DNA from 2 places in the Paenibacillus sp. FSL H8-0104 genome. Region 1 is predicted to be linked to the other one. Evidence: riboswitches for the same ligand, from Rfam matches in the RefSeq annotation. Region 1 holds a riboswitch; the other holds the start of a gene.
The links. A riboswitch is a leader RNA that binds a small molecule or an ion and turns the genes downstream of it on or off. The one in region 1 is predicted to bind glycine.

Region 1 (9,912 bases):
TGGTGACGCAGATACCGTGAAACGACTGGTCGAGCTGTGCCACGCACGTGGAATTCGCGTACTTCTGGATGCTGTGTTCAACCATTCCGGGAAGACATTTGCGCCGTTTGTAGATGTGCAGAAGAACGGAGAACAATCCAAATACAAGGACTGGTTCCATGTACACGAATACCCGTTGGACGTGAAGGACGGCATTCCAACGTATGAGACCTTCGGATTCGAAGCGCACATGCCAAAGCTGAATACGGAGAATTCCGAGGTTAAGGCCTATCTGCTGGAGGTTGCCGAGTACTGGATTAAGGAAGTGGGCGCGGACGGATGGCGGCTGGATGTGGCAGACGAAGTGGACGATGCATTCTGGCGTGATTTCCGCCGTGTAGTCAAAGCGGCTAATCCGGATGCCTACATTCTGGGCGAAGTATGGAACGAGTCTTCTTCCTGGCTGCAAGGCGACCAGTTCGATGCGTCCATGAACTATCCGTTTACCGATGCCGTGAATGCTTTCTTTGTGAAAAATACGATGCACGCCGAACAGTTCGCAAACTCCATCGGGCGACAGTTATCCCGTTATCCGCTTCAGGCCAGCGAAGTGGCGTTCAACTTGCTGGACAGCCACGATACCACGCGGCTGCTCACGCTGTGTGAAGGCGACCAGCGCAAGATGAAGCTGGCTGCGTTATTCCAGTTCAGTTATATGGGTGCTCCGTGCATCTATTACGGAGACGAGATTGGCATGGACGGCGAACATGATCCGGGCTGCCGTAAATGCATGGAATGGGATGAAGCGAAGCAAGACCGAGAGCTGTTTAACTTTTATCAGAAACTGATCTCCCTACGTCATGCTCATCCTGCCCTGCGTGCAGAAGGCACCGTTCGTTTCCTGCAGGCTCGTCCCGATGGCAGCCAACTGGTATTTGAGCGACAAAATGAGGAGGAACGCATTCTGGTTCTGTTCAATCGATCAGAAGAGACGGCTATTGTCGAGCTGGAGGCTGGTGACGAGGAATGGACCGAGTTATTCGGTGGAAACCATCGTACTGCCAAGGAAGATGGCATACTCGCCATTGAACTGCCCGCGTATGGATATGCCGTACTGAGTACGGCTGTGAGCCAGAACTAGAGTCATAATACACATTCATCTGAAGTCAAATATAAGTATCCTAACTTCGCTTCATCTGGCAGCATAAAACAAGCGTCCTGCATAACCCGGATTCGGGTTCGCGGACGCTTGTTTTGTAATTTTGTATTCGCCGTTATACATCATAATGTCACTGATTTATATATCGGTGGTCCCGGTTCAGCTTAAACCTGAGTACCCTTGTCCACTTGAGCATTGTCCGCCCCACTTGTAGTTATGTCAGAATCCGCTGGTTTCGACTCCTGCTCAGGCTCTGCACGCTTTGCCTTCGGTTTAGCCAGCTTTTGCATCATTTTGCGGCCGGTTGGCGTCTGGGCCAGTCCACCTTGGGCTGTCTCCCGATGGCGGCTCGGCATTGCACTGCCTACTTCCAGCATGACATCGATGACTTCGTCTGACGGAATGGCACTACGCACTCCGGCCAGGGCCATGTCAGCCGCAGCCAGCGCCGTAACTGCACCCAGTCCATTACGGACGATGCACGGGATTTCAACAAGGCCTGCGACCGGATCGCAGATAAGGCCCAGTGTATTCTTTAACGCCAAACCAACGGCATGAACGACCTGTTCCGGTGTACCTCCACGCAGTTCAACCATGGCACCCGCAGCCATGCCGATAGCGGAACCCACTTCCGCCTGACAGCCACCCTCGGCGCCGGAGATAAATGAATTGTTGGCGATAACATAACCAATCGCTCCCGCACAGAACAACCCGTTCACCAAATGTTCGTCCGTCCAGCCAAATCGCTCCTGTGAACTGATAAAAACACCCGGGATAATGCCGCAGGAACCGGCTGTTGGTGTTGCCACGATCCGGCCCATGGAGGCATTCACTTCAGACACACACAGGGCATACGCCATGGCAAGTGCGGAAGCATCTCCTGAACAAGTCTCACCCTTGCGAATGTACTCGGCCATTTTTTTGCCGTCTCCACCGGTTAATCCACTGCGTGATGTCGTATCTTCCGTTAACCCTTTGCGTACCGCTTCCTTCATCACCTGATAATATTCAGACATCTGCTTCACAACATCCGCTTCCGGTGTATTGGTCTCCTGAACCTGCTCCTCGATCATCAGCTGAGCAATGGTTTTGGATTCTGCTGTACAGATCGTATTCAGTTCGTGCAAATGTTTAAACCGCATCCGAATCAACTCCTCTCTTCAAATCAATGACACGAATGTCCAGCACATGGTCCAGCTCTTTTAGACGCTTGAGCATATCAGGATTAGGCACACCATCCATTTCCATCGCGGTAAGTGCTTCGCCATCACGGGCTTTCCGGTCCACCTGCATATACCCGATGTTAACCCCGGATGAACTGATCGTGGACGTTACCGATGCAAGCACCCCTGCTTTGTCCGCATGTCGCAGAACGAGTGTTGGAAACTCACCACTAATCTGAACACGAAAATCATTCATCGAATGCACGGATACGCTTCCACCACCAATGGATGCACCGATTAAGGAGCAGGCACGTTCTCCATGCCACAACTCAATTTTGACCGTATTTGGATGAGGAGCAGGCAGGCCACTTGTATAAAACTCAACCTCCATGCCCGCTTCCTCTGCGTATTGCTCTGCATCCGGGATACGCGGATCGTCTGTGACATAATCCAGCAGACCGCCGATCAGTGCCAGATCTGTTCCGTGCCCCTGATACGTATCTGCAAATGAACCGTACAGGGTCAGCCGGGCACGATCTGGCGTACATCCTAGCCACTGACGAGCAATTCTTCCTAACCTTGCCGCACCAGCTGTATGTGAACTTGAAGGCCCCGTCATCGATGGACCAATAATTGAGAAAACATCTTTAAATCGCACTTGTAACCCTCCATTATTAATCATGATTCATATTTGTAAAATGTATTCGTCATTTCGATCCAGGAGTTTCATCCACAATGTCCCTTATTTAGATATGATGACATCAAAAAAGGACAGAAGAAGGCCTTAGGCCCTCTCTCTGTCCTCGATACCTGAGAGTTTCACGATCAGCAGTGTCTCACGACAAGGTGCAATTGCCTGCGATTACAGACAAGTTCACCGGTCTGACTGATCATATACCCCTTGGGTGGCGCAGTTCGCGCACTCTCCAGAGTTGCGTCCAACGATGGTACATTTACCTGAGAGATTAACCACTGCGCCGGGTGCGCAGCAGCTTGCTCCTTCGGTGCCTGAACACTAGCCATATTGCTCGGCTAACCCAGGTCTCTCCCGCTCGTTATCATCCGCTGTATTATTTTAATTCGATTCGAATTGGTACATTTCTAAGTTTTTGATCAAGTATACCCATAGAGTAATGTACAACATCATATATGTCAACAAAAGTAACGTGTAATTATCATAAGTTCGATGTCTATTTTAACTGAAACGAATAGCATTCAGATTTCTCACTTCCGCTGAGGCACTCGTGACGTTGCTAGTTGTCGTAAATTGGATACTTATCGTGTATGCATTAGTCGTTGTAGTCGGGGATGTATCCACGTAAGTGTTGGAGGAAAGAAACCTCAACGTTCCCGAAGCATTACCGGTTCGTGAGAGTTGCAATTGATTAATTAAAACTCCGTTACGTCTCAGATTAATGTTATACGCAATACTCCAGTTAGACCCTACAACTATTGCTACTTGTGTACTATTATCGATTTTCACGCGTTGACCTGCCACTACAGGTACATTAAGTGTCTGAATCGTCGTTTCAGCTACTAATGAAAGACCCAACGCCGTGGTCTGGCTATCAGCAAACAAGGAAGAATCCGCAGGAGCAGAAGCTGCTGTTGATCCGGTCGCACCTGTAGCCCCAGTGGCTCCGGTCGTTCCCGTTGCTCCCGTTACACCAGCCGTCCCGGTTGTTCCCGTCACTCCTGTCGCACCTGTAGCCCCAGTGACTCCGGTCGCTCCCGTTGCTCCCGTTACTCCAGCCGTCCCGGTTGTTCCCGTCACACCTGTCGCACCTGTAGCCCCAGTGACTCCGGTCGTTCCCGTTGCTCCCGTTACTCCGGCTGTCCCGGTTGTTCCCGTCACACCTGTCGCACCTGTAGCCCCAGTGACTCCGGTCGTTCCCGTTGCTCCCGTTACACCAGCCGTCCCGGTTGTTCCGGTCACGCCTGTCGCACCTGTAGCCCCAGTGACTCCGGCCGTCCCGGTTGTCCCTGTTACGCCTGTCGCACCAGTTGCTCCAGTGACTCCGGTCGTTCCCGTTGTTCCCGTTACTCCGGCCGTCCCGGTTGTTCCCGTCACTCCTGTCGCACCTGTAGCACCAGTGACTCCGGTCGTCCCCGTTACGCCTGTCGCACCTGTAACCCCAGTGACTCCGGTCGCTCCCGTTGCTCCCGTTACTCCGGCCGTCCCGGTTGTCCCTGTTACGCCTGTCGCACCAGTTGCTCCAGTGACTCCGGTCGTTCCCGTTGCTCCCGTTACTCCGGCCGTCCCGGTTGTCCCTGTTACGCCTGTCGCACCAGTTGCTCCAGTGACTCCGGTCGTTCCCGTTGCGCCTGTCGCACCTGTAACCCCAGTATCTCCAGTCGTTCCGGTTACACCTGTCGCACCTGTAACACCAGTGACTCCCGTCGTCCCCGTTACGCCTGTCGCACCTGTTATACCAGTGACTCCCGTCGTCCCCGTTACGCCTGTCGCACCTGTTATACCAGTGACTCCTGTTGCTCCCGTCAATCCGGTTGCACCTGTAACACCAGTATCTCCAGTCGCCCCTGTTACGCCTGTTGCACCTGTAACCCCGCTACCTCCAGTCGTGCCTGTAACACCAGTGACTCCGGTCGTTCCCGTCAGTCCTGTCGCTCCCGTATCTCCAGTAACTCCAGTCGTCCCTGTAACGCCTGTTGCACCTGTAACTCCGGTCGCACCCGTTACGCCTGTCGCGCCTGTAACACCAGTACCTCCTGTTGTTCCTGTTACGCCTGTTGCACCTGTAACACCAGTGACTCCAGTCGTTCCCGTCAGTCCTGTCACTCCCGTATCTCCAGTAACTCCGGTCGTCCCTGTCGCACCTGTAACACCAGTGGCTCCTGTCGTTCCTGTCGCACCTGTAACACCAGTGGCTCCTGTCGTTCCTGTTACTCCCGTTGCACCTGTAACACCAGTGACTCCGGTCACCCCTGTTACTCCCGTTGCACCTGTAACACCAGTGACTCCGGTCGTTCCCGTCAGTCCTGTCGCTCCCGTATCTCCAGTAACTCCGGTCGCCCCCGTTACGCCTGTCGCACCTGTAGCCCCAGTCGTTCCTGTTTCTCCCGTGCTCCCAGTAACACCCGTCACTCCGGTAAGCCCTGTCTCTCCTGTGGTCCCCGTACTTCCAGTAGCGCCCGTGACTCCTGTCACTCCGGTAGATCCTGTCTCCCCCGTGGTCCCAGTGACACCGGTCTCTCCCGTCGATCCCGTAGTTCCTCCAGGAGGACCAGTAACTCCTGTCAGTCCTGTAACACCTGTAGCCCCTGTAGGACCAGTTGTTCCCGCAACCCCTGCTGTCCCTGTAGCTCCAGTCGCACCCGTTACCCCGACTAGACCGGGGTTCGCTCCTAACAATTCCTCAGACACCAAACGATGTGCCGTTACCAGTTGACCGTTCTCGTTTTTCCCCCATACGGAAATCTGAACTTCATCCTCCGCATCATCACCTGTGGTAAATATAAACTCAAATGCATCCAAATCTGCATAATAGTCTTTTGTTATAACCTGGTTAGGCAAAACATTAAACAATTCCTCAACGTATAGTGTGCGAACGCCATTCAAATAATAGCCTTGAACCAGAACGGTAGAGAAACTAGTGAGACTCCGATTGTCTAATTTCACTGTAATTCTCTGTGTAGGACGCTCGCCGCTTCCCACCACTATATTATTTTCAATTGGCCCTGTTGATAAAACAGCCATCCTGCGATGCCCCCTTCTCCTGCCTCCATCACCAAATCAAGATTGTCTCCTATAAATATGCATATTGAACTGTAAACGTGAAGTTGCCCTCTTGCCTTTTTGGAATGGACTGAAAGGAGATCGAATAGATATCCACCACACCAAAAGGAGAATATACAAAAAAAGCTGCCGCTTCGTTTCTGCGGCAACCTTATTATTATTCTTTAGCTCATCTAGACGGATTGGGAAGGGTCAGTTCTTCCGCCCAAGCTTGCAGCTTTGCCTTTGTCCATCCTTCGTTTTCACCCATGATGGAGTACCGTAAGCCATTCTCACTCCATGATATGTTCCGAATGCTCTTCATATATGAACCCTCGGTGTTACGAACCTTAATCTCGGCTTCATCCGGTATTAGTGTATCGTCCACATTTTCTTCCGGCATCTTGAATACCGTCAGGCTGACTTCTACCTTGTCGTTACTTACATAATACAAGGTTACTTCATCTCTGCTCAGCTCACCGCGCGATGTAGACATTTCGATCCGTGATAGTTCGAATTCTCCACTCATGTCCTGTAGGAACGGCTGTTCCAACGCTTTTTCCGCTTCATCTAGGGTCACTTCGGAATTCTGCATCATATCGTTCAAGTCCTTCACATCGACCTCCTTAGGGATATCAATCACGAAAGTATCCTTTGTGAATTCAGGGTCATACTGAATCGGATCATAGACCATTTCTGATTTTCCATCCCCATACGCGCTGTTTACTTTGACAATCATCCACGTTTTGGGATCTACCCAATACTCTGAAGATATGGAGAATGCGCCTTCTTCTTTTGGTGTCAATTCAATATGAATGACGTCCTGTCCATGAAGTTTCTCCTGTCCCATCATATTCACATCATGCGTAGTACGTAACCGCTCTAGTTGATCGAGCAATATTTGCTTCTGGGTTTGATTAGGTTGTTGTGACACGGATGATGCATCCATGGAATATGCTGCCCCTGTTTCTTTTTCATATATGATGATCTTCTTTCCATCATTAACTGCGTAACTGACATTGCCATTCTCTGATGTTTCCGTGCGCTTTCGTCCGGTTTCACCATCTACCCATTCCTTAATTTGCATCGTGTTAGTCAGCTTGTCATCCGCCCATATCTTCATCACACCTTCCGCATAATACGAGGCGGGTTCTGTTTCTGCTGAGACAACCTTCTCAATCATCTCATCTCCTGACATAGACAGCATATCCTTCTCCGCGCAACCTCCAAGCAGGGCGCCTGCCAACACAGCAGTACCCAGCATCATCCATCCTTTTTTCATCATCTTATCCACACTCTCTGCGTTTACATTCTCCATGTTCAGGCAATCGGCATACTGCCAGCGTTCCATATCCTTCGTATGACCACATGCGCATATCCCCTCCGTGCTTTATTGCAACCCGTTTGGCTATACTCAATCCCAATCCCGAACCACCTGCATATGTCTTCTCCTCCTGATTCTGGTGTTGAACATAGGGTTCGAAGATACGAATGAGCTGTTCTTCAGGAATAGCAGGACCTTCGTTTTGTACTATGATCAATGTTGCTCCCGCCCTGTAGTTATCCAATTCAGCTCTAAGCGAAGGAATAATCCATTCAGGAAGCTCCCAATCTGAAGCAATAACCCCTAGTCCCATTACACCGTTCGTCCTTGTGTGGCGTAGTGCATTATTTATCAGATTATCTGTCAGGCGCATCAGTTGTTCCGGATGAACTCGGTACAGTTGATCTGTGCGGACATCCATCTTCACGTCAATCTGGCCACGCTCGGCAAGTCCCTCATAGCTCCCAAGCAGCATATCAAAAAACTCTCCACCTTCCACCTTAACCATGGCCATCTCCGATTCATTGGAACCCAGCGCCGTATACATCTCAAGTTCACTAATCATCTGTTTCATCCGCTCCACATTTCCGAACAGCACATCCTGATATTCCTGCCTTTCAAGGCGGTTCAGTTGACGATCACCGTTAAGTACTTCCGTATAGGCACTAATGGACATCAACGGTGTTTTCAGATCATGGGATAACGAGGCGATCATGAGCTCTTTTTCTTTTTGCTCCCTCTCCACATCGGCCTGAGTATGTCTGATCTTGTCTTGCATTGCATCGAACTGTTGGAGCAAAATGCCCATTTCATCATGACGAACAGGTACCACATCCGTAGCAGCCTCTCCCCGTGCAAAAGCATCCATTCGTTCTATGAGATATTTCATCGGCCGAAAGAGCTTTCGGGATAGCAACCACAGCACTGTTCCGTATAACAGGATAAAGAAAGTAGCAGTGAGACCCATGACCCAGGTTGTCCGCAAGGAAATGCCTTCCAGCCAATCTCCACGCAGCATGACGATTTCGTAAATGCCTACCAACTCACCTTTTTCCCATACGGGTTTCTTCAACGAGAATGTACGATGACGAATCTGTAAGTTGTACAAATTACGATACAGCTCCGCCCCCCCAACGGTGTAAGCTCCAGCAGACCATGTACTCCCCTCTGATGTGTACACCCGGATCCCTGTTGGTAAATACAGAGCAAAGTTCACCCGACCATTCTCCAATTCAGAGAGTGCAGCGAAAGCATCAGGCGATTGCAGCTGGTACAGTCCCGGGTCAGATAAAGCCAGTTCAATAGGAGCCAATTGTCCGGACAACTCTACATATTCCGTTACGGCACGCTGATCATTGTAATAGTTATACAGGGAGTACAGCGCCCACCCAGCAGCGACAGGCAGCAGCATTACAATGAGGAAGGCAAGCATTAACCAGTACTTCAACTTCATTCCTCAGGCTCCCCCACGAACCGGTAACCACTGCCCCACACCGTCTGAATCCAGCGTGGATGATGGGGCTCGTCACCAAGCTTGGCCCGAAGACTCTTCACATGAACTGTGACGGTACTCGAGTTCCCCGCCTCTGGCTGACTCCAGACATGTTCATACAATTCCGCCTTGGTAAACACCCGGCCAGGATGAGAAGCAAGCAGTATGAGCAAAGCCCATTCCTTGTTGGTTAGTGCCACATGTTCTCCATGAACCTGTGCGCGCTGATTCAAATAATCAATCGATAACCCATCGTTATACTGTCTATCTGTCGAATCCGGCTCTACGCCCTGATATCTGCGGTACCTATTCAGATGAGATTTAATGCGAGCTGTAAGTTCCGTTAGACTGAAGGGCTTCGTAATATAATCGTCAGCTCCCAGCCCAAGCCCCCTGACTTTGCTCTCTTCCTCGATTCGAGCACTCATCATGAGCAGCGGAACATCGCTGATCAGTCTAATGTTTTTGCATACCGTGAACCCATCCATTTCCGGTAGCATCAGATCCAACAAGACTAATTGATAGGTTCCCTCCCTAAAGTCTTCCCAGCTCTCCAAACCGCTTGATGCCCAAGTTACCCCATAACCCTCATGACGTAGATGATCTCTCAAAATACGGGCAATCTCCGGATCATCCTCCACCAGCAATATATTCTCGCTGTCTCTCATCGCTGCTTCATCCTCCCATGACTATATTGTAGCTAAGAAAAGTTGACTCTCCTCAGAGTTTATACTTTCTTCATAAATGTCCATTAAGATCGTTATCTAATGCATGCAAAAAGAGCACCCCGATTGTTCAGGACGCCCAGGTAATATTCACAATCTTAATCCTAAGTTATAGCTCCTAGAAAAGGAAACACCTCATAACTCATAGAAGATGCTCTCGTTCTGTACATAGGGTCTACAATACTTGCTGCATAGCTTCGGCATGCGATCTTTCATCCATTCGTGCCTCGACTCATTCGCCATCTGAAAGGCATAATAACCCAGTGTAAAGATCAACATAAACCCTTCCATTAACCGGATATCACGATCCGTCAGTGGTGCGATCTGTTGGGTA
Region 2 (9,912 bases), 4.8 Mb from region 1:
CGCAGAACTTGTTCCACCCTCATTTGGGTCTGATGCAATATCTGAAGATTGCTCTCACGCACTTTCTGTTCAATGTCACGTGATGCAATCGTATACGAGACCGAACCAATAACAATGACCGGAAGGGCTCCGAGGATCAGGGTAAAACAGAGCAAACGCAGTAAATACTTCGGCAAGAAGAGCATCCTCCTTTATACGTATGTTTATTAAAATAAATCGCTTTCATTGGATTAATTTACTATTGTTATTTTAAAACCCATTCTTATTCAAGTCCACTCATTTATTCTAAAGGTTGACTTCAAACCAATTTCCAGTTTATATTGGTTGCATATTCCTCAATCAAAGGAGAGATTTTTAATGTCGGTGAATGTTCTTAACTAACCAAGTTTCATATTCAGGAGTTTGGCCTTTCATTGCGCTTGTGCCCATATGGCATACGTGTATTTCATGATGCGCCAGATCCCTGTACTTAGTTAAGAACAGCGGATATCATAAATCGCCTCCGGGATTGTAATTGTCCGGGTCTATTTCCGCGCTGAGTTCAGCGCGGATTTTTTAATATAGACCTGTAGTGGACTTTGCTTTCCCATACGTTTAGGGCGGAGAATGACGTTTGTTCATTCTCCGCCCTTTTTGCGTTTTCCAGGAATATGTTTCAGCGCGTCAACTGAAATCCCAATTCAAATTCAAGGAGAGATTACGCATGAATGAGAACACATTAAACAGTTTGAGCTATCCACAAATTCAAAAAAATGTTGCAGACTGCGCCCTGTCTTATCTGGGCAAACGTTATGCGAGAGAACTAAAACCGATGGTAGATGCTCACCTGATCGAGATTCGCCTGGAAGAAACAGCAGAAGCTGCTGCGTTGATTCGCTTCGGGGCCAGCATCCCCCTCCCTTCACTCGACGGAATGGAAACCATTATGGATCTGCTTGGCACCGGTTATCTATTCAGTGAACGCGACTTCAGTCATCTCGCTCAGTTCCTGCGAAGCTGTGCACAACTTATGAAATACATGGAGGGCAAATCCGGGGCCGCTCCCACTGTCAGTCGTTATGCAGCATCCATGATTCTGATCGAACCTTTGCTGAGTGAGATCGAGCGCTGCATCCATAGTGGACGCATTCAGGATCAGGCAAGCAAAGAATTGATTCGAATTCGTAAAAAAATGACGGTGAATGAGGAGCGCATGAAACGAAAGCTTGATTCTCTGGTGAGTAAACATCGCTCCATTATGCAGGAACATGTCATCAGCCAACGGGGAGGAAGAACGGTCCTGCCCATTAAGAAAGAGTTCCGTAAACAGGTGAAAGGCAGTGTACTGGATGAATCCGGGAGCGGGCAAACCGTATATATCGAACCTGTTGAATTAGTAAGTTTACAGATGGAATTGGCCGCTCTACAAGCGGAGGAGTCCCGAGAGGAGATGAGAATTCTCGGTGATTTAACCTCTCTGGCCGAATCGTATAACCGTGAAATCGCTCTGAACACCGAAACGGTAGGTGTAATGGACTTCCTGTTTGCCAAAGCCAAATATGCGGCCACCATGGATGGGCGTACCGTTCGAGTCAATAAACAAGGCCACATCAGCCTTCAACGTGCACGTCATCCATTCATGGGTTCTTCCATGGTTCCACTTGATTTTGCAATCGGCAGAACGTATTCGTCGCTCATTATTACTGGCCCGAATACCGGGGGTAAAACGGTCGCACTCAAAACGCTAGGTTTGCTAACCCTGATGATGCAATCCGGTTTGCTTATTCCGGTGGAAGAAGGTGGCGAGATGGCCGTTTATAACGAGGTAGCGGTTGATATTGGTGACGGACAGAGTATGGAACAAGCGCTCAGTACATTCTCTGCACATATTCGCAATATGATTGGCATACTGGAACAGGCCAATACGTCGACGCTGGTGCTCATTGATGAGATGGCTTCCGGCACAGATCCCGGTGAAGGTGTCGGACTGTCCATCGCCATGCTGGAGGAACTTCACAGCCGCGGAGCAACCGTTGTGGCGACAACACACTTTGGTGAAATCAAACATTTTGCAACTGCCACGCCAGGATTCGAAAATGCCCGTATGGAATTTGACACCGTTTCTCTCAAGCCGCTGTATCGATTGCGTATCGGAGAAGCTGGTGAAAGTTACGCCTATTCCATTGCATTGAAGCTGGGCATGCCACAGCGAATTATCGAGCGATCCAAGTCCCTGTCCGATCAAAGTATTTCGAGAGATCGTACATTAGGATTCACGTCACCTCCTTCGGAAACTAAGGCCCTGACGCCTGCTCGTTCTGGTACAGAATCAGTCAGCCCAGCAGAGTTATCCAGAAAGAACCAGTCGAAACAGTCAAAAGATCCAATCCGTCTCAACAAAAAGACAACAACCAGAGAGTCGGATTCTCCTGCTCCTGCCAAAAATTTTCGCAAAGGGGATCGGGTGTATGCGGCCTATCTCAATCAGTCGGGCATCGTCTGTGATGTCGAGGATAGCCGTGGAAATATCGGGGTCATGTTACGGGGACGCAAAGTCAAAATCCATAAGAAACGCCTGACCCTGCATATATCTGCCAATGAGCTTTATCCGGGTGACAATTATGATTTGGACATTGTGCTAGAAACAAAGGAAAATCGTAAGAATCGTAAGTTGATGGGACGCAAACATGTGGAAGGCCTACAGATCGAATTACCGTCTGAAGAGTAGCCGATGAGAGAAACAGATGTGGTGAACTGGAAGTCATATATACAGAGTGAAATCCATAATCACCGGCACATTTCTGTTATACTGGGACCAGTATGTTCAACTTCAGCTCGTAGCTATTGCACAGGGAGGGAAGAACTGAATGTCTGCAGAACAAGACGATCAAGAGCACATCCATATCGATGTTCTTGTCTGCCCATTATGCGGGGAAGCTAATCGCTGTTCCTATGCCGCAGGACATCCTCATTCGGAATGCTGGTGTAACCGGGCTACTTTCCCCGAGGGTGTGTTTGACCGTATTCCGGCAGAGCAGCGCCGAAAATCGTGCATATGTCAACGCTGTCTCAATATCACTTAATACCGTTTACTAGGTTAGAACTAAAAGAATGAACCTGATTGCACATATGGTATTATACCCTCATGGTAGACAGTGAAAAAACAAGTCATGTTACAATCAACTCAACACTGGAAACCAGAGGGTATTTTTTAAAGCCAGCGAAGAACGACGATAAAAGAAGCGGATCGTCTGGGCGAGGAAGAATAAGATTGGGATTAAATGAGAGTTGGATCATCACATCGTTTCGTAAAAGCCAAATCGGAGAAAGTTTTAAGGATTAGCGTGAAAGTCGGACGAAGAAGAATTTTAGTAGCGTAGAAGAAAACGTCTATTTAAAACGCAGGTATAATATCTAAAAAAAGCTCAGACTTGCACGGGGAGGGAAGCTGAATTTTAAAGCCCGGTGTCAGTTTAATCAAGAAATAAGCACGTGGGTTCTTTGGTGGTTTGGCTATGTAGGATTGTTGAAATTTCACGTGCAGGTTATTACAATTGGAAGAAACTTGGCCCTCAGAGAGAAACGAGCAGACCGGGATGCAGACCTGAAAGCACACATGTTAAGCATTTACCGGCTTATCCTTAATTCGGCTACAAACATATCCGAACCGCTTTAGGAAAAGAGACTTCGTGGCCTATTACAAGAAGGCGCGCCGCTTATTCAGATAATTTCAGATTCATTCCTTGACTCGTTCCGTGATGTCTTAAATCGGGAAGGTCGCGCTCTCCTGGGCAAAGCACGTGACGGATATCACATAGGTCCGAATTAGTCATGAGTTTGCTATGTTATCTTTCGTTTGAGATAGATCTGTATAAACAACGAAATTGTGGCATGGGAACTCTCCGAGGGAAATGAACTAAAACCTATGACTGACACGTTGAAGAAACTGCAATGTGGAACACCCTTGCTCCATACGAACTAGTGGATTTATTATACAACACAAGACTAAACCAAGTCGCTTAAAGAGAAGACGCTGACGCGGAGCCATTCCCAACGTGAGAACTGCTTTGACAATCCTTGTTTCGTTCTTTTTCTCACACTTAAAGGAAGGAAAAACTGTATATAGATAAGCCTCTGAATCTAGAGAAAACAACGAGCCAGATTACGGAATATATTTCGTTTTGCAACAAGGAAGGTGTCCAAGATAAAATAGGCGACCTCTCCCTGGTTAAATTCCAGAAAAAAGCCGCCGTTTAATTAATTTTTTCTTTTTTATTGTCTACTTGATGACAGGGCTATAACTATACTCATTCCTTTGTGTCTAATAAAATCATTAAATTTAATGATAGACTGCAGTAAAAATAGTTCTCACAGAGTATGAAGTATGATAAGGAAGATCCTGTATCTCAACTTTCACTCTCAAATTACGACTCGCTGCAAAAATCACTTCGTCTGAAAGTAGAGAGTTGACACTCAGTGCTGTAGCTAGAGAAATTGCACTAACATACCCCCCCAATACAGGAGATACCCTTGAAGCTATCATTGGAGCGATTGTTTCAACTAAGATTGCAGAATTACTTGAAAACCTCTTCATATTCGCTGCCAAATCTTTTACCGTATTTGCATCCATGTAATAGGTTGCAATGGTTTTATACTTTGGTTGGGAAACATCACCAATATAATCACTATTAGCTGAAGCTAGATTTGTGTTAACAGGAAATAATGGATAGGCGGCTGTTGCTAGCATTGAAGCTATTACGACTTTCTTTAACATGTTTTTCATTTAATATGTACCTCCAAATATAATATAATATAAAAAATTAACTCAACTTAATATTCTCCAACAAAAACCATTATATTTCAACATTTAATTAATTTCAACTTATTTTCAATAATTTAGGATGAATAACCTATATGTATATAATTAGATTTCTTTAATACGAAAACTTTAAAGTCTAAAGTACATCAATTTGTATACCTTTTTTACTATTATCTTGTTCGCTGTCTTGTAACGAGGTTCAATATTCTTAGAAGGAATAAGTATTACCAAACTAGTTGGACACAAGTTTGGATAAGGGTAACTAAGACATTTGAAACCATAACGTAACCTTAGTTCTGCATGCTCCAAGAAATTTTGATAACGATATCATCCGTACATAAAACCTCCTTTTTATCCAAGAGCTATAAATCTCCAGGTTCAAAATTCAACAATCAGAAAATATCGACGAGAAAAACCTTAAGAAAGCATTTAGAAGAAGGCTTTCTTAAGGTTTTTCGTTTTAGTGGGCTTCCGTATGTTTCCGATACGCGTCTGCATTCATCAATGTAGACAATGCTGCTGTCAGATCTCCCTCAACACGGATCTCAATCATCCAGCCTTCCTCGTAAGGAGAGCTGTTCACAAGTTCAGGGGAGTCCTGCAACGAATCATTCACCGCAATGATTGAACCAGTGACGGGAGAGAACAAGTCCGACACCGTTTTGACCGATTCGATCGTTCCAATGCTGTCCTCTGCTTTTACATTGGTTTCAAGGTCAGGCAATTCCACAAACACAATGTCACCCAGCTGATGCTGCGCGAACTCGGTAATGCCAATACGTACAGTATCCTCCCCTACGGTTTGCACCCATTCGTGCTCTTCACTGTACAGGAAATCACTTTTCAATTCGCTCATCGATATCCGCCTCGCTTTTCATTAATGAGTACATGCGTTCTTTGACCTTAACCTTTTTCCCAGAACATAGCGTATGACATTTTTGAATCAAATGTCAAGATACCTCACAATTTATTTGCTGAATACCTCTAAATTCTGTAACCGGATTACACTCTTTCTTCATATACTGGTGAATATTAGAATAGTAAGCGTAGTCTTTTTAAATACACGAACAATAAGTTAAAAACTAAATTAAATATTCGGTTTTAAATCATTATCTATGATATCGTTCTTGACATCAGTAGTGGATTCACGTTTTAATGAGAGGAGTAAATGTGTTTATTGGACTATGTTATACCCGCGGATGAATGTAAAGGGAGAGATTACCCGTGACACCCGATTCGGGATGTACATGAGGTAACGCCGAAGGAGTAAACCACCGATAAGCGGGGGTGAATCTCTCAGGCAAAAGGACTTTTACGGGACGCAACTCTGGAGAGCATCTATTCGCCCTGTGCGGGCGTTATGATCACCCAAGGGGAAACCTGCTGCGCAACGCAGCGGGGTAACTCTCAGGTACAAGGGACAGAGCCTTAGAATACAGCGTGCTACTTGGCATGCCGATTCTTTGGCCTGTCCTTTTCCTTTTTCCCAAAAAACGAAAAACAGGATGTAGAATGGCGCTGCCATAGCTGCCTTACCATACTTATGTGATGAAAATATCTAGCTGAAAATTTAAAAATACCCTGGTTCATTGATCCACGATTGTATATCCGGCCGGCTGACGGCCCATGACGAGGTGATTTGATGTCTGATTTGCTTAGAACACCACTCTTCCCACTATATCAGCAATATGAAGGCGTACGGTGCATTGATTTTGGAGGCTGGGAGCTTCCCGTACAATTTAGCGGAATCCAGAAAGAACATGAAGCGGTACGCGAGCGTGCTGGACTGTTTGATGTATCCCATATGGGCGAATTCACTGTACAGGGTGAGCAGGCTGAAGTTTTTTTGCAACAAATGATGACTAATGATGTGACCACGCTGGTTCCCGGTCAAGCCCAGTACACCCTGATGTGTTATCCAGATGGCGGTGTGGTGGATGATCTGCTCGTGTATAAGCTGGAAGATCAGCATTATATGCTTGTGGTTAACGCCTCCAACATCGACAAGGATTGGGCGTGGCTGCAAGAGCACTTGATCCCCGGCGTAAGCATGACCAATGATTCGGAGCAGACGGCGCTACTCGCCTTGCAAGGTCCACTGGCTGTAGACATTATCGGGAAAGTTACAGATACGGATGTAAGCTCGATTGAACCGTTTCGTTTTGTGCAGGATGCTGAAGTATGTGGAGTAAAATTACTGTTGTCCCGTACCGGTTATACCGGTGAAGATGGCTTTGAGCTATATGTTCCTGCAGATCAGGCCGCTGTGGTCTGGAATGGGTTAATGCAAGCCGGTGAAGGTCACGGACTTGTACCGACAGGCCTCGGTGCTCGGGATACACTGCGCTTTGAAGCAAAGCTCCCTCTGTATGGACAGGAATTGTCGGCAACTATCTCTCCGCTTGAGGCTGGTGTTGGCATGTTTGTGAAGCTGAATGCCGGACCTTTTATCGGACACGAAGCCTTGTTACAGCAAAAAACTGACGGGCCCGCCCGCAAACTGGTCGGCATCGAAGTGTTGGAGCGCGGTATTCCCCGCCCCCACTATCCGATTTACGCCGAAGGCGTACAGATTGGTGAAGTGACAACAGGCACGCAATCACCTACATTGAAGCGTAATCTGGGGCTTGCCCTCATCGACAGCAAATACGCTGCGCTGGGAACCCCGCTTGAGATTGAGATCCGCGGCAAGAAACTAAAAGCCGAGGTCGTGAAGACCCCTTTTCATAAACGGACACGTACGTCGAAGACACCTACTCAAGGAGCTGATCAAGCATGAGCAAGCACCGTTACATTCCCATGACTGAACAAGATCAGAGCGCCATGCTCGCAACCATCGGTGTGGATACGCTGGAGGATCTGTTTCAGGACATTCCAAAAGAGATTCGTTATCAGGGCGAGCTGCCCGTATCCTCCAAACTTGATGAATATGCGCTGACACGTCACATGTCCAAACAAGCCGGCGCCAACGCCAATTTCGAAACACACGCCAGCTTCCTCGGCGCTGGCATATATGATCATCATGTTCCTTCCGTCATCAATCATGTCATTTCCCGTTCCGAGTTTTACACTGCCTACACACCTTATCAGCCTGAGATCAGCCAAGGTGAACTACAGGCCATTTTCGAATTTCAATCCTACATCTGTGAATTAACCGGTATGGCTGTAGCGAATGCCAGTATGTATGATGGCGCAACTGCCTTTGCCGAAGCAGGAAACCTGGCCGCAGCGGCAACTCGTCGCAAACAGCTCATCGTATCCCGTACCGTTCATCCGGAAGCCCGTCAGGTATTGCAGGCGTATGCGCACGGACTCCGTCTGGAGATTGTCGAGATTGGTTATAAAGATGGCGTCACTGATTGGGATGCCCTGCAAGCCGCCATATCGGACGATACCGCTGCTGTCATGATCCAGAGTCCGAACTTCTTTGGTGCTGTGGAAAATGTGAAGCAGGCTGCCGACCTCGTGCATGCGCACAAGGGCCTGCTCGTTGTAAGTGCAAACCCGCTATCGCTGGGTCTGCTGGAAGCCCCAGGCAAGCTGGGTGCCGACATCGTTGTAGGTGATGCGCAGCCCCTCGGCATCGCCGCTTCACTCGGCGGCCCAACATGCGGATATTTCGCCGTATCCCAGCCTCATATGCGCCGAATTCCTGGCCGAATTGTAGGCCAAACAACGGATCGCAACGGCAAGCGTGGTTTTGTACTGACACTGCAAGCACGTGAACAGCACATCCGCCGCGAAAAGGCGACATCCAATATCTGTTCCAACCAGGCTTTGCTTGCACTCAGCGCATCTGTGTATATGTCCATCATGGGTAAACAGGGCATGATCGATGTCGCGGATCTGAATTTGCAAAAGAGTCATTACACCCTCAATACATTAACTGCGATTCCTGGAGTTAGCCTTACTTTTAATGCACCAACATTTAATGAGTTTGTTATTAAGCTTCCTGAAGGAACCGACGTGGATGCCCTTCAGTTGAAATTGCTGGATGCGGGCTTTATTGGTGGTTACGAACTCGGACGTGATTACCCGGAGCTTGCCGGACATATGCTGATTGCTGTTACCGAACGACGCAGTAAGGAAGAGATTGACGAATTCGCACGAGCATTGGAGGGATCGCTGTGACTCAGGAAACGACAACGACGACAACGACAACATCGGTACAAGGACAATCGGAAACAGGTACCTCTGTCTCCACTTCGGCTCAATCTGTGACAGAAAAATTCAACGCACAGACCTTATCCCCTGCACCGGAGCAAGCATTGATCTTTGAACTCAGCAGCCCGGGACGTGTCGCTTATTCCTTGCCAGAATGTGACGTTCCTCGTCAGGCTGCGGATACGTTGATTCCCCGGGAAATGCTCCGTTCGGAAGCAGCGGCACTGCCGGAAGTGTTCGAGGTAGATGTTATTCGACACTATACTGCGCTATCCCGTCGCAACTTCGGTGTAGATAACGGATTCTACCCACTGGGCTCTTGTACAATGAAATATAATCCGAAGATCAATGAGGATGTTGCCCGTTATAACGGTTTTGCCAAAATCCATCCGTACCAGCATGAATCCAGCATTCAAGGTGCTCTTGAACTGTTATATACGTTGCAAAACGACCTTGCAGGTCTGACAGGTATGGACGCTGTGACCTTGCAACCCGCCGCTGGTGCCCATGGAGAATGGACTGGACTTATGATGATTCGTGCCTACCACGAAGCTCGTGGCGAACAACGTACCAAAGTCATCGTGCCCGATTCTTCTCACGGGACCAACCCGGCAAGTGCTACCGTTGCAGGATTTCAAACTGTGACGATTCCATCCCGCGCAGATGGACTGGTCGATCTGGACGCGCTCCGTGCAGCTGTTGGTTCGGATACGGCAGCATTGATGCTGACAAACCCGAATACACTTGGTTTGTTCGAGAAAGACATTCAGGAGATTGCATCCATCGTACACCAGGCTGGTGGCTTGTTGTATTACGATGGAGCCAACTCGAATGCCATTATGGGCATTACCCGTCCGGGTGATATGGGCTTTGACGTGGTGCATCTGAACCTGCACAAAACGATGAGTACACCTCATGGCGGTGGTGGACCTGGCGCCGGACCAGTTGGT

Region 2: it holds a riboswitch for glycine, as region 1 does, so the genes downstream of both, gcvT (glycine cleavage system aminomethyltransferase GcvT) here and sdaAB (L-serine ammonia-lyase, iron-sulfur-dependent subunit beta) in region 1, are expected to answer to the same signal.

Annotation. Positions count from the first base shown of each region.
Region 1 covers NZ_JBBOTC010000001.1:534,379-544,290, reverse strand. Annotated here, with positions in the region: gene NST38_RS02575 (alpha-glycosidase) at 1-1,120, shown strand, start outside; gene sdaAA (L-serine ammonia-lyase, iron-sulfur-dependent, subunit alpha) at 1,303-2,280, opposite strand; gene sdaAB (L-serine ammonia-lyase, iron-sulfur-dependent subunit beta) at 2,270-2,959, opposite strand; glycine riboswitch at 3,097-3,233, opposite strand; glycine riboswitch at 3,238-3,362, opposite strand; gene NST38_RS02560 (hypothetical protein) at 3,497-6,019, opposite strand; gene NST38_RS02555 (LolA family protein) at 6,228-7,355, opposite strand; gene NST38_RS02550 (sensor histidine kinase) at 7,324-8,814, opposite strand; gene NST38_RS02545 (response regulator transcription factor) at 8,811-9,521, opposite strand; gene NST38_RS02540 (phosphotransferase enzyme family protein) at 9,714-9,912, opposite strand, start outside.
Region 2 covers NZ_JBBOTC010000001.1:5,335,714-5,345,625, forward strand. Annotated here, with positions in the region: gene NST38_RS23490 (AraC family transcriptional regulator) at 1-176, opposite strand, end outside; gene NST38_RS23495 (endonuclease MutS2) at 704-2,707, shown strand; gene NST38_RS23500 (cysteine-rich CWC family protein) at 2,847-3,062, shown strand; gene NST38_RS23505 (hypothetical protein) at 4,319-4,762, opposite strand; gene gcvH (glycine cleavage system protein GcvH) at 5,259-5,654, opposite strand; glycine riboswitch at 5,998-6,120, shown strand; glycine riboswitch at 6,124-6,224, shown strand; gene gcvT (glycine cleavage system aminomethyltransferase GcvT) at 6,441-7,577, shown strand; gene gcvPA (aminomethyl-transferring glycine dehydrogenase subunit GcvPA) at 7,574-8,929, shown strand; gene gcvPB (aminomethyl-transferring glycine dehydrogenase subunit GcvPB) at 9,016-9,912, shown strand, end outside.